Regions from separate parts of the Pseudazoarcus sp. NS20 genome, predicted to be linked through region 1. Evidence: predicted binding sites of a transcription regulator. Region 1 holds the regulator's gene; each other region holds the start of a gene.
What was found. Region 1 encodes FNR, which switches genes on or off when oxygen is low (the NO sensors DNR and NnrR bind a similar motif). Its sites were predicted from a motif close to TTGANCTAGNTCAA; they were not measured.

Region 1 (3,272 bases):
TAGTCTTCGAAGCGGATCAGGTGCGCAATCTCGATGGATTCGATGGACAGCTCGAAATGGCACATCAGCGCCTGGATGATGGCGCGCCGCAACACGTCGTCGGCAGACAGCTCGATGCCACGCATCACGGGCAGTTCGTCCCGATCGAGCGCATCGTAATAATCTTCGATGCGCTTGTGGTTCTGTGCGTAGGCCGGCCCGATGCTGGCAATCGCCGAAACGCCGAAGGCCAGCAGATCGCACTCGGACCGGGTCGAATAGCCCTGGAAGTTGCGGTGTAACCGGCCCTGCCGCTGCGCCACGGCCAACTCGTCGTCGGGACGTGCGAAGTGATCCATGCCGATGTACACATAGCCCGCCTCGGTCAGCCGCCGGATGGCCAATTGCAGGATGTCGAGCTTGCCCTCTGAACTGGGCAGGCTGTCGGCGTCGATGCGCCGCTGCGGCTTGAACAGGGCCGGCAGATAGGCATAGCTGTAGAGCGAGACACGGTCGGGCGCCAGTGCGATAACCTGTTGCAGCGTGCGGTTGAAGCGCATTACGTTCTGCTTCGGCAAGCCGTAGATGAGATCGATGCTGACCGAGCGGAAACCGTTGGCACGCGCGGCCTCCAGCACCGCGCGGGTCTCGTCGAAGCTCTGCACACGATTCACGGCGTACTGCACATCGGGGTCGAAATCCTGCACGCCCAGACTCATGCGATTGAAGCCCAACTCGGCCAGCAAGGCCACGGTCTCAGAAGCGACTTTGCGCGGGTCGACTTCGATGGAATACTCACCGCCGGGCTTGAGCGTGAAATGCTGATGCACCGACGCCATCAGGGCACGCAGCTCGTCATGCGACAGAAAGGTCGGAGTCCCACCACCCAGGTGCAGTTGTGTCACCTGACGACTGCCCCCCAGCTCCGCCGCCTGCAGCGCCACCTCCTTGGCGAGATACTTTAGATACTTTGACGAACGGCCGTGATCCTTGGTGATGATCTTGTTGCAGCCGCAGTAATAGCAGATGGTGTTGCAAAAGGGGATGTGGAAGTACAACGACAAGGGGCGCGCGACACCGCCCACGTTACGCTTGCGCAAACAGTGCTTGAGCGCTTGCGCGTCGAAGGCCTCAACAAGGCGGTCGGCCGTGGGGTACGATGTGTACCGTGGTCCGCTGACGTCAAAACGACGAATCAGTTGAGGATCGAAAACAACTGGTTTCTGGATGTCCATGTGGGTGATTTCCGGCATTGGGCACACGATCCAGCATTCCCGACCAAGCTGCGTTGACGTGTATCAAACACGTGTGCAAACAGCCGGCTTACCCATTGGAGCGAGTGGCAGCAGTGACGAAAGCAACGGTTCCAGTCAGCGCCACGGCCATGCGTGCAGCCTGCTCGCAGTGCAACCTCCACGAGCTGTGCCTGCCGGTCGGCATGAGCGCAGAAGAAATCGACCGCCTCGATCAATTGGTCGGCGCACGCCGCAAGGTGCGCAAGGGCCAGCACCTGTATCGCTCGGGCGACGCCTTCGAGGCCATCTACGCCATCCGCATCGGCTGGTTCAAGACCGACGTGCTGCTCGAAGACGGGCGCGAGCAAGTCACCGGCTTCCAGATGACTGGTGAAATGCTGGGGCTGGACGGCATCAGCACCGAAAACCACTCGTGCAACGCCGTGGCACTGGAAGACAGTGAAGTGTGCGTCATCCCCTACACGCAGCTCGAAGACCTCGCGCGTGAAGTCGATGGCTTGCAGCACCAATTCCACAAGGTCATGAGCCGCGAAATCGTGCGTGACCACGGCGTGATGATGCTACTCGGCTCGATGCGCGCCGAAGAGCGTCTGGCGGCCTTCCTGCTCAATCTGTCACAGCGTTTCAATGCGCGCGGTTTCTCGCCGGCCGAATTCCACCTGCGCATGACGCGCGACGAGATCGGCTCCTACCTGGGGCTCAAGCTCGAAACCGTATCCCGCGCCTTCTCGCGCTTTCAGGACGAAGGCCTCATCAAGGTGCAGCAGAAGCACATCTGCATCCTCGACCTGCCTGGCCTGCGCCGCCTGATCCAGCAATCCGGCACGCGCTGAAGCTCGGCCCCGCCACGCCTGCGCCTCCACACCGGGCTCACAGCCAGATTCTGGCAATGCGCTTCAGCCTGCAAGCGCGCTCATTGAGTTCGATGCCCGGCGAAAGGCCCCATGGGGCGCAGCGGACGGTGGCTATAATGAAGTCATCAAGATTCAATACCGGAGTGACGCCATGTTCCAGCATCTACTCGTACCCACCGATGGCTCCGAACTTTCACAGGCAACCGTCGAAAAAGCGGTGAAGTTCGCTTCCGAAGTCGGCGCCCGCATCACCTTCTACTACGCCCAGCCGGATTTCCCGATGCCGATCTACGGCGAAGGCGCATTGATCGACCCTACCACGCCGGAACAATTCGCGCAGTCTTCAGCCGCCGAGGCAAAGACCATCCTCGAGAGGGCCAGCGCTGCGGCGCAGGCCCTCGGCGTTACCGCTGATACCGAAACCGTGGTGTCTGAAGTGCCCTACGAGGGCATCATCGAAGCCGCCGAGCGACATGCCTGCGATCTGATCTTCATGGCTTCGCACGGTCGCAAAGGGCTCGCAGGGCTTTTGCTGGGTAGCGAGACACAGAAAGTGCTCTCGCACAGCAAGATTCCGGTACTCATCTACCGCTGAGCATCACAAACGAAAACGGCCCTTTCGGGCCGTTTTTTTCATCCGTGTGCGTGATGGTGAGGTAAGTGCTCGCGCGCACTGCGCATGGGCTTTGCCCTGCGCTTGATGTGCGGGCCGGATGCCGCAGCGCGCGGACGCGCTGCACTCGGGCGACCCACCAGATACAGGGTGAGCAGGCTGGAAGACGCACACAGCAGCCAGAAACCGAAGAAGCCGATCGAATACGTCGTGATCGCCGAGAACTCGACCACTTCTCCGAACAGATACAACTCACGCGGATTGATCAGCGTGAAGAACAGACTCACGGCCACACCGGCAACCAGAAACGATGGCCACAGCACCAGGATCCATTTGATCATTTGCGATTCCCCCTCGCACGACGACCGGACTCCCTTGCTCGCGCTGCCCGCTTCGCCGGCCGGCATGCGCAAACTCCGCCACTTCTGATTTCAGTATGTGCCGGAAATCCCGGTTAATCAACGTCGTATGGAAGGATGCGCACTTCGATGTTGTCCGGCACGCGGAAATCGCCGTGCAGGCGCCAGACCCGTTCCGGGTCCTCGATCTGCAACTGCCACCGCCCGACCG
Region 2 (3,272 bases), on a different contig from region 1:
GTAGGCCACAGCGCCCTTCGCACGCAGCCGCTCGACCATCGCGCGGTCGCGCGCCATGCCCACTTCGGTGTAGCCCGCCACGCCGCGAATCGCTTGCTCGCGCTCTTCGGGGCCATCGCACAGCAGCAGGTTGGCAATGCCCTCTTCAGTGACGATGTGGGTCAGATCGTCGCCATACACCATCACCGGCGGCAGGGGCAGGCCGAAGGATTCCTGCAGCGCCCAGGCGTCAAGCCGCTCGACAAAGGTCGGGCTGAGCCCCTCGCGGAAGGTCTCGACGATCTGCACCACCAGCTTGCGCCCACGCGGCATGTGATTGCCACGCTGCGCCTCGGCGCCGGCCTTCAGCCACGGCTCGCTGCCATGACGCCGCCCGCGCGATTCGGAGCCGAAGTTGGGCGCGCCGCCAAAGCCGGTGATGCGCGCCAGCGTGGCGGTCGATGAATTGCCTTCGAGATCGATCTGCAGGGTCGAGCCGATGAACAGGTCGGAGTAGTGCCCGGCGAGCTGGCAGAAGATGCGGTTCGAACGCATCGAGCCGTCGCGGCCGGTGAAGAACACGTCGGAGCGCTCGGAGACGTAGCGCTCCATACCCATCTCCGAACCGGCACAGTGGATGCCTTCGACGAAGCCCGACTCGATGGCCGGAATCAGCGTGGGGCACGGGTTCACCGACATGTAGCGACAGATCTTGCCGCGCAGGCCCAGCGATTCGGCATAGGTCGGCAGGATCAGCTCGATGGCGGCGGTGTCGAACCCGATGCCGTGATTGAGCCGCGCCACGCCGTATTTCTCGTAGATGCCGCGGATGACCATCATCGCCATGCGGATCTGCACTTCGGTGATGGCCGCCGGGTCGCGCGTGAAGATGGGTTCGATGTAATACGGGCGCGGCGCCTCGACCACGAAGCTGACCCAGTCGCCGGGCACATCCACGCGCGGGACCTTGTCGACGATGCGATTCACCTGCGCGATCAGGATGCCCGACTTGAAGGCTGTGGCCTCGACGATGGCCGGCGTGTCTTCGGTGTTGGGGCCGGTGTATAGATTGCCGTCACGGTCGGCGGCATCGGCGGCGACAAAGCTCACGTGCGGCGTGAGGTCGCAGAAGTAGCGGCTGTAGAGTTCCAGGTAGGTGTGGATGGCGCCGACCTTGATGCGGCCCTCCTTCACCAGCCGCGACAGGCGCAGCCCTTGCGGGCCGGAATAACAGAAGTCCAGCCGTTCGGCGATGCCGCGCTCGAACACGTCCAGGTGCGGCGCCAGCGCAATGTTGGACTGCACGATGTGCAGGCCGTGCAGCTTCTCGGGCGAGGCACTCGCCAGGCACTCGGCCAGAAAATCGGCGTGCTTCTGATTGTTGCCCTCGATGCACAGCCGGTCGCCGGGCTCGATGACGGCCTCCATCAGCGCCACCACGTCGGCCGCCGCCACCAGCTTGCCGTTGGCGATCGCAGCAGCGCGCGCCATGCGGGCCTCGTAGCGCTTGCGCAGCACCGACCAGTCTCGCTCTGCGACGTCGGCCGATGCCGGCGCCGTCCCTGTCTCTTGCGTCATGCCTCACCTGCCTTCAGCTGGCCCCGGGCGGAGCTTCAAGTGGGATACTTCTAATATATTACTTGTATTGTGTCGCGGGAGAGACGATCACGCAAGCCATCCATGCAGATGAACAGCCATTGATTCAGATCAACTGACATACCAGGATCATCCCTCAGCATGTCCTCACGCATTTGCCGCGCACGCTCACGAGGACCGCAACATGACCCATCCCGAAAACCCCGCACAGCCGCCGCCACCGCGCTCGCTGGCGGACTTCATCGGCTGCCACGCCAGCATTGTCGGACACCTCGACACGCTGGGCGAGCTGAACCAGCTGCTGGCTGCTGCGCGCCGAGCGCGCGAACGCGCAGCCACTACCCTTGAAGTGTTCGAAGACTTGATCGTGAATCACCACGAAGAGGAAGAGCGCGAGCTCTTTCAGGCGGTGTGCAAAGCCGCCGCCGCGGGACGGGAGCGTGAAGAGGTGGTGGCGCTGACCGAGCGCCTTAGCACAGATCATCGACGGCTCGAAGCGCACTGGAAAGCCGTCCGGCCGGGGCTGGAGCGGATTGCGGCAGGTGGCACGGAAGCACTCGATCTCGAGGCCGTGCTGCGGCTGGTAACCGGATATCAGACCCACGCCCATTTCGAGGAAACGCGCTTTCTGCCCCTGGCCAGCCGCGTGCTGGGCCGGGCCGACCCCGAGCTGGCACAACTGGGCCATGCCCTGCACATCCGGCGTGCGATGAAAACCACCCCGACCTTCACCTGAGCGGCGCACCGCCCTCAGGCGGGTTCGTTGAGCCCGAGCAGGCTGGCCAGCGTGGGGGCCTCTTCGCGGCGGTCGAAGCAGATGCTGCGTTCGAGCGCTTCCAGGTGGGCCTGCATCAGTCTGGTGGCACCGGCCGCGTCGCGGCGCTCAATGCAATCGACGATGTGTTCGTGTTCGTCGTGCTCGCAACTGGCGTTGCCCGGCGGCTCGTACAGCGACACCACCAGCGCGCAGCGCGAGATCAGTTCGGCCAGATAGCCTTCGAGTACCGGATTGCACGCCAGCGCCGCCACCTGACTGTGGAAGGAGCTCGCCAGACGTGCCCACGCCGGCTGGTCGAAGCGGTGCATGGCTTCGTGCTCGCTGCGCAGATGGGTGCGCAAACGTGCGATGTCGGCCGGGCTGGCGCGCTCGGTGGCCAGCGCCACCAGTGCCGCCTCGACCGCACGCCGCGCCTCGAACACGGCACGGATCTCGTCCGGCGTGGGTACCGCAACCACGGCACTCTGATTGGGGCGCAGGCTCACGATGTGATCGTTGGCGAGCGCCTGCAGCGCCTTGCGCACCACCGCACGGCTGACCTTGTAGAGCTTGGCCAATGAGGCCTCGGGCAAACGCGTGCCGGGGATCAGCCGGCGATCCATCACGGCATCGAAGATCGAGCTGTAGATGCGCCGCTCGGCATCGCCGTTGCCGCGCGAGCTGGTCGAGGTGGCTTCGCGCACCGGCGTGCGCTGCCGTGCGGCCGGCTTTGCGGCAGGAGTGCGTGAGGTACGTGAAGTGCGTGGCATGCTCGTGTCGTGCGGTTCAGTGGGCGGTCGGCCAAGGTTCGAATCTTATCAACCCGGAGGCATTTCGGCCGCGTTCGCTGTTGCGGGCTGAATTCCAAGCGCATCGACATGCCGGCAGATGGCCCCCGGCGTGGTCATCCAGATCAGGCCGTCGTCACGCAATGCCGCAA
Region 3 (3,272 bases), on a different contig from region 1:
GGATGCCGAAGGCCGCGAGACAGGCCTTGGACTCGGTTTCGGTCAGCACCGAGCGCGATTCGGCCAGCGCGGCAGCGATGATGCGCGAGGCGCTCGCGATGTCCGGTGCGTCAAGGTGCGACAGCGGGCCTGGAACCTGCATCAGCAGCTTCTGGTTGCGGTAGTACGCCGAGATGTGGCTGAACAGCTCGACGGCCGGCTCGGGCGTCGGGAAAGTAGGGATGCCGGCCTTGTGAAAGGCGTCGCGGCTGTCGCGCACGTGTTGATCGCCCACCCAGCATGTCACCAGCGGCTTGCTGGCATATTTGCCAAGTTCGGCCACGGCGCGAGCGATGTGCGTCGGACGGGTGGTGGCTTGCGGTGACAGCATCACCAGCACGCCATCCACGTGCGGGCCGTCGAGCACGGCCTGCAGCGCTTCGCGGTAGGTGTCGGCGTCGGCGATGCGGCCCAGGTCGATGGGGTTGCCGCCGTTCCAGCGTTCGCCGAGCAGTGCACTGAGTTTCTCACGCGTTGCAGGGGCGAAGTCGGCCAGCGGGATTTCCAGGTCGGCGGCGCGGTCAGCCGCCATGAAACCCAGCCCGCCGCCGTTGGTGATGATGGCCAGCCGGTTGCCGCGCGGCCGGAAGTCCGCGAACAGCCCGCCCGCGGCGGCGAACAACTGGTTGAGGTTGTACAGACGCACCACGCCGCAACGCCGGATGGCCGCGTCGAAGGCCGCGTCACTGCCCGGCAGCGTGCCGACCAGATCGTGAATCGCCGACGCCACCTGCGGATGGCGGCCGGCCTTGAGCAACAGCACCGGCTTCATGCGCGCCGCGGCGCGCAGCGCAGTCATGAAGCGACGCGGGTCACGGATGCGTTCAATGTAGAGAAAGATGCTCTCGGTGCGCGGGTCGGCAATCAGATAGTCGAGGGCGTCACCGAAATCGATGTCGAGGCTGGCGCCCACCGTGGCGACTGCCGAGAAGCCGATGCCGTTGGGTGTGGCCCAGTCGAGCACCGCCGTGACCAGCGCGCCCGACTGCGACAGCAGGCCGATGGAGCCATTGCGCGGCATGGTGTGCGCAATGCTGGCGTTCAGGCCGATCTCGGGGCGGATCACGCCCAGCGCGTTCGGCCCGAGCAGGCGGATGCCGTGACGACGTGCGGCCTCGCGCAGCGCGCGTGCGGCTTCCTTGCGTTGCTCGGGCGGATCGACGAAGCCCGCGGGCAGGACGGCGATGCGCACGCCGACAGCGGCGCAGTCGGCCAGCAAGGCGGGCACTTCTTCAATCGGCGTGCCGAGAATGGCAAGGTCGATGGGGCCTTTGGCCTGACTCAGCGAGCGCACGCAACTCACGCCGTGCACGCTGCTGGTGTCGCTGGAAACCACGGTGATCGGGCCGCGGAAACGGCTTTCACGCAAGTTGCGGACGGCGATGTGGGCGATCGAGTTCTCGTCGAAGCTCGGGCCGATCACCGCGATGGCGCGGGGTTGAAACAGGGGGGCGAGGTAATGGGTCTCGTTCATGCGTGGGCAGTGCGCGAGGCGCATGGTGCAATGCGGCGAACCATGATAGCCGACTCGTCCGCCCCGCGTCGCGCGGCTGCAGCATCCGGGTGTGTTTGCATTTGCAAGCGGGGCCTCCGTTCGGGAGGGAAGAGCCCCTAGAATGAAGCTTCGCATTGCTTCGATGAGATGGATCAACGATGACTAAAGCTAAACAGACCGCACTTTTCCGCGAACAGGCTTTTGTCGATGGCGCATGGGTCGATGCCGACAACGGCCAGCGCTTCGACGTGCAGGACCCGGCCACGCGTCTGCGCATCGGCAGCGTGCCGGATCTGGGGGCGGCGGAAACCGAGCGTGCCGTGGCCGCGGCCGATGCCGCGCTGCCGGCGTGGCGCGCCACGCTTGCCAAGGACCGCGCCGCGCTGCTGCGCGAGTGGTTCCGCCTGATCGTCGAAGCCACCGACGAACTCGCCGCCATCATGACTGCCGAGCAGGGCAAGCCGTTGTTCGAAGCGCGCGGCGAAATCGGCTATGCCGCCTCCTTCGTCGAGTGGTTCGCCGAAGAGGCGCGTCGTATCGACGGTGAAATCATCCCCACACCGGCCGCCGACCGCCGTCTGCTGGTGATCAAACAGCCGGTGGGCGTGTGCGCCGCTATCACGCCGTGGAATTTCCCGGCGGCCATGATTACCCGCAAGGTGGCACCAGCCTTGGCCGCGGGGTGCACGGTGGTGGTGAAGCCGGCCGAACAGACGCCGTTCTCGGCCCTTGCGCTGGCCGCGTTGGCGGAAAAGGCCGGCTTTCCCAAAGGCGTGTTCAACGTCGTCACGGGGGATTCAAAAGTCATCGGCGGGGTGCTCACGTCCAGCCCCACGGTGCGCAAGCTCTCCTTCACCGGCTCGACGGCGGTCGGCCGTCTGCTGATGGAACAGTGCGCGCCGACCCTCAAGCGCCTGTCGCTGGAGCTGGGTGGCAATGCGCCGTTCATCGTCTTCGACGACGCGGACATCGATCTGGCCGTGAAGGGCGCGATCTCTTCGAAATTCCGCAACACCGGCCAGACCTGCGTGTGCGCCAACCGCATGTACGTGCAGGCCGGCATCTACGACGAATTTGCGCGGCGCCTGGCCGAGGCCGTGCGCAAGCTCAAGGTGGGCGCCGGCACCGAAGAGGGCGTGCATATCGGCCCGCTGATCAATGATGCGGCCATCGAAAAGGTCGAGTCGCACGTCACCGATGCGCTGTCGCACGGCGCCAAGGCCGTGCTGGGCGGGCAACGCCACGAGCGTGGTGGCACCTTCTTCGAGCCCACCGTGCTCACCGAGGTGACGCCTGCCATGCGCGTGGCGCGTGAGGAGACCTTCGGCCCGGTGGCGCCGTTGTTCCGCTTCGAGTCGGAAGACGAGGTAGTGCGCATGGCCAACGACACCGAATACGGCCTTGCGGCGTACTTCTTCACGCGGGATGTCGGCCGCGTGTTCCGCGTGTCCGAAGCGCTCGAATTCGGCATGGTGTCGGTCAATACCGGTGTGTTTTCCAGCGAGGTCTTTCCGTTCGGCGGCATCAAGCAGTCCGGCGTCGGCCGCGAGGGAGCACACGCCGGGATCGACGAGTATCTCGAACTCAAGTCGCTGTGCATCGGAGGTGTGGCATGAGCGCCGGCGGTCACGCCGCGCAAGCGGCCCCGTCGGCTTGGGTGGCGCGTTTTATCCCGCTGGTGCCGCGAGGCGCCTCGGTGCTGGACGTGGCGTGCGGAGGCGGGCGGCATGCGCGCCTC

Region 2: AC6H0W_RS04240 (hemerythrin domain-containing protein) is a predicted target of FNR. The motif match lies at 1,677-1,690, and genes of this name have one in related genera.
Region 3: AC6H0W_RS10200 (bifunctional acetate--CoA ligase family protein/GNAT family N-acetyltransferase) is a predicted target of FNR. The motif match lies at 1,677-1,690, and genes of this name have one in related genera.

Annotation. Positions count from the first base shown of each region.
Region 1 covers NZ_BAAKIY010000004.1:314,420-317,691, reverse strand. The annotation lists gene hemN (oxygen-independent coproporphyrinogen III oxidase) at 1-1,214, opposite strand, end outside; gene fnr (fumarate/nitrate reduction transcriptional regulator Fnr) at 1,364-2,068, shown strand; gene AC6H0W_RS13270 (universal stress protein) at 2,241-2,684, shown strand; gene AC6H0W_RS13265 (hypothetical protein) at 2,723-3,043, opposite strand; gene AC6H0W_RS13260 (FixH family protein) at 3,157-3,272, opposite strand, start outside.
Region 2 covers NZ_BAAKIY010000001.1:920,118-923,389, reverse strand. The annotation lists gene mdcA (malonate decarboxylase subunit alpha) at 1-1,557, opposite strand, end outside; gene AC6H0W_RS04240 (hemerythrin domain-containing protein) at 1,760-2,311, shown strand; gene AC6H0W_RS04235 (GntR family transcriptional regulator) at 2,326-3,102, opposite strand; gene AC6H0W_RS04230 (polysaccharide deacetylase family protein) at 3,151-3,272, opposite strand, start outside.
Region 3 covers NZ_BAAKIY010000003.1:315,714-318,985, forward strand. The annotation lists gene AC6H0W_RS10200 (bifunctional acetate--CoA ligase family protein/GNAT family N-acetyltransferase) at 1-1,513, opposite strand, end outside; gene AC6H0W_RS10205 (NAD-dependent succinate-semialdehyde dehydrogenase) at 1,693-3,150, shown strand; gene AC6H0W_RS10210 (class I SAM-dependent methyltransferase) at 3,147-3,272, shown strand, end outside.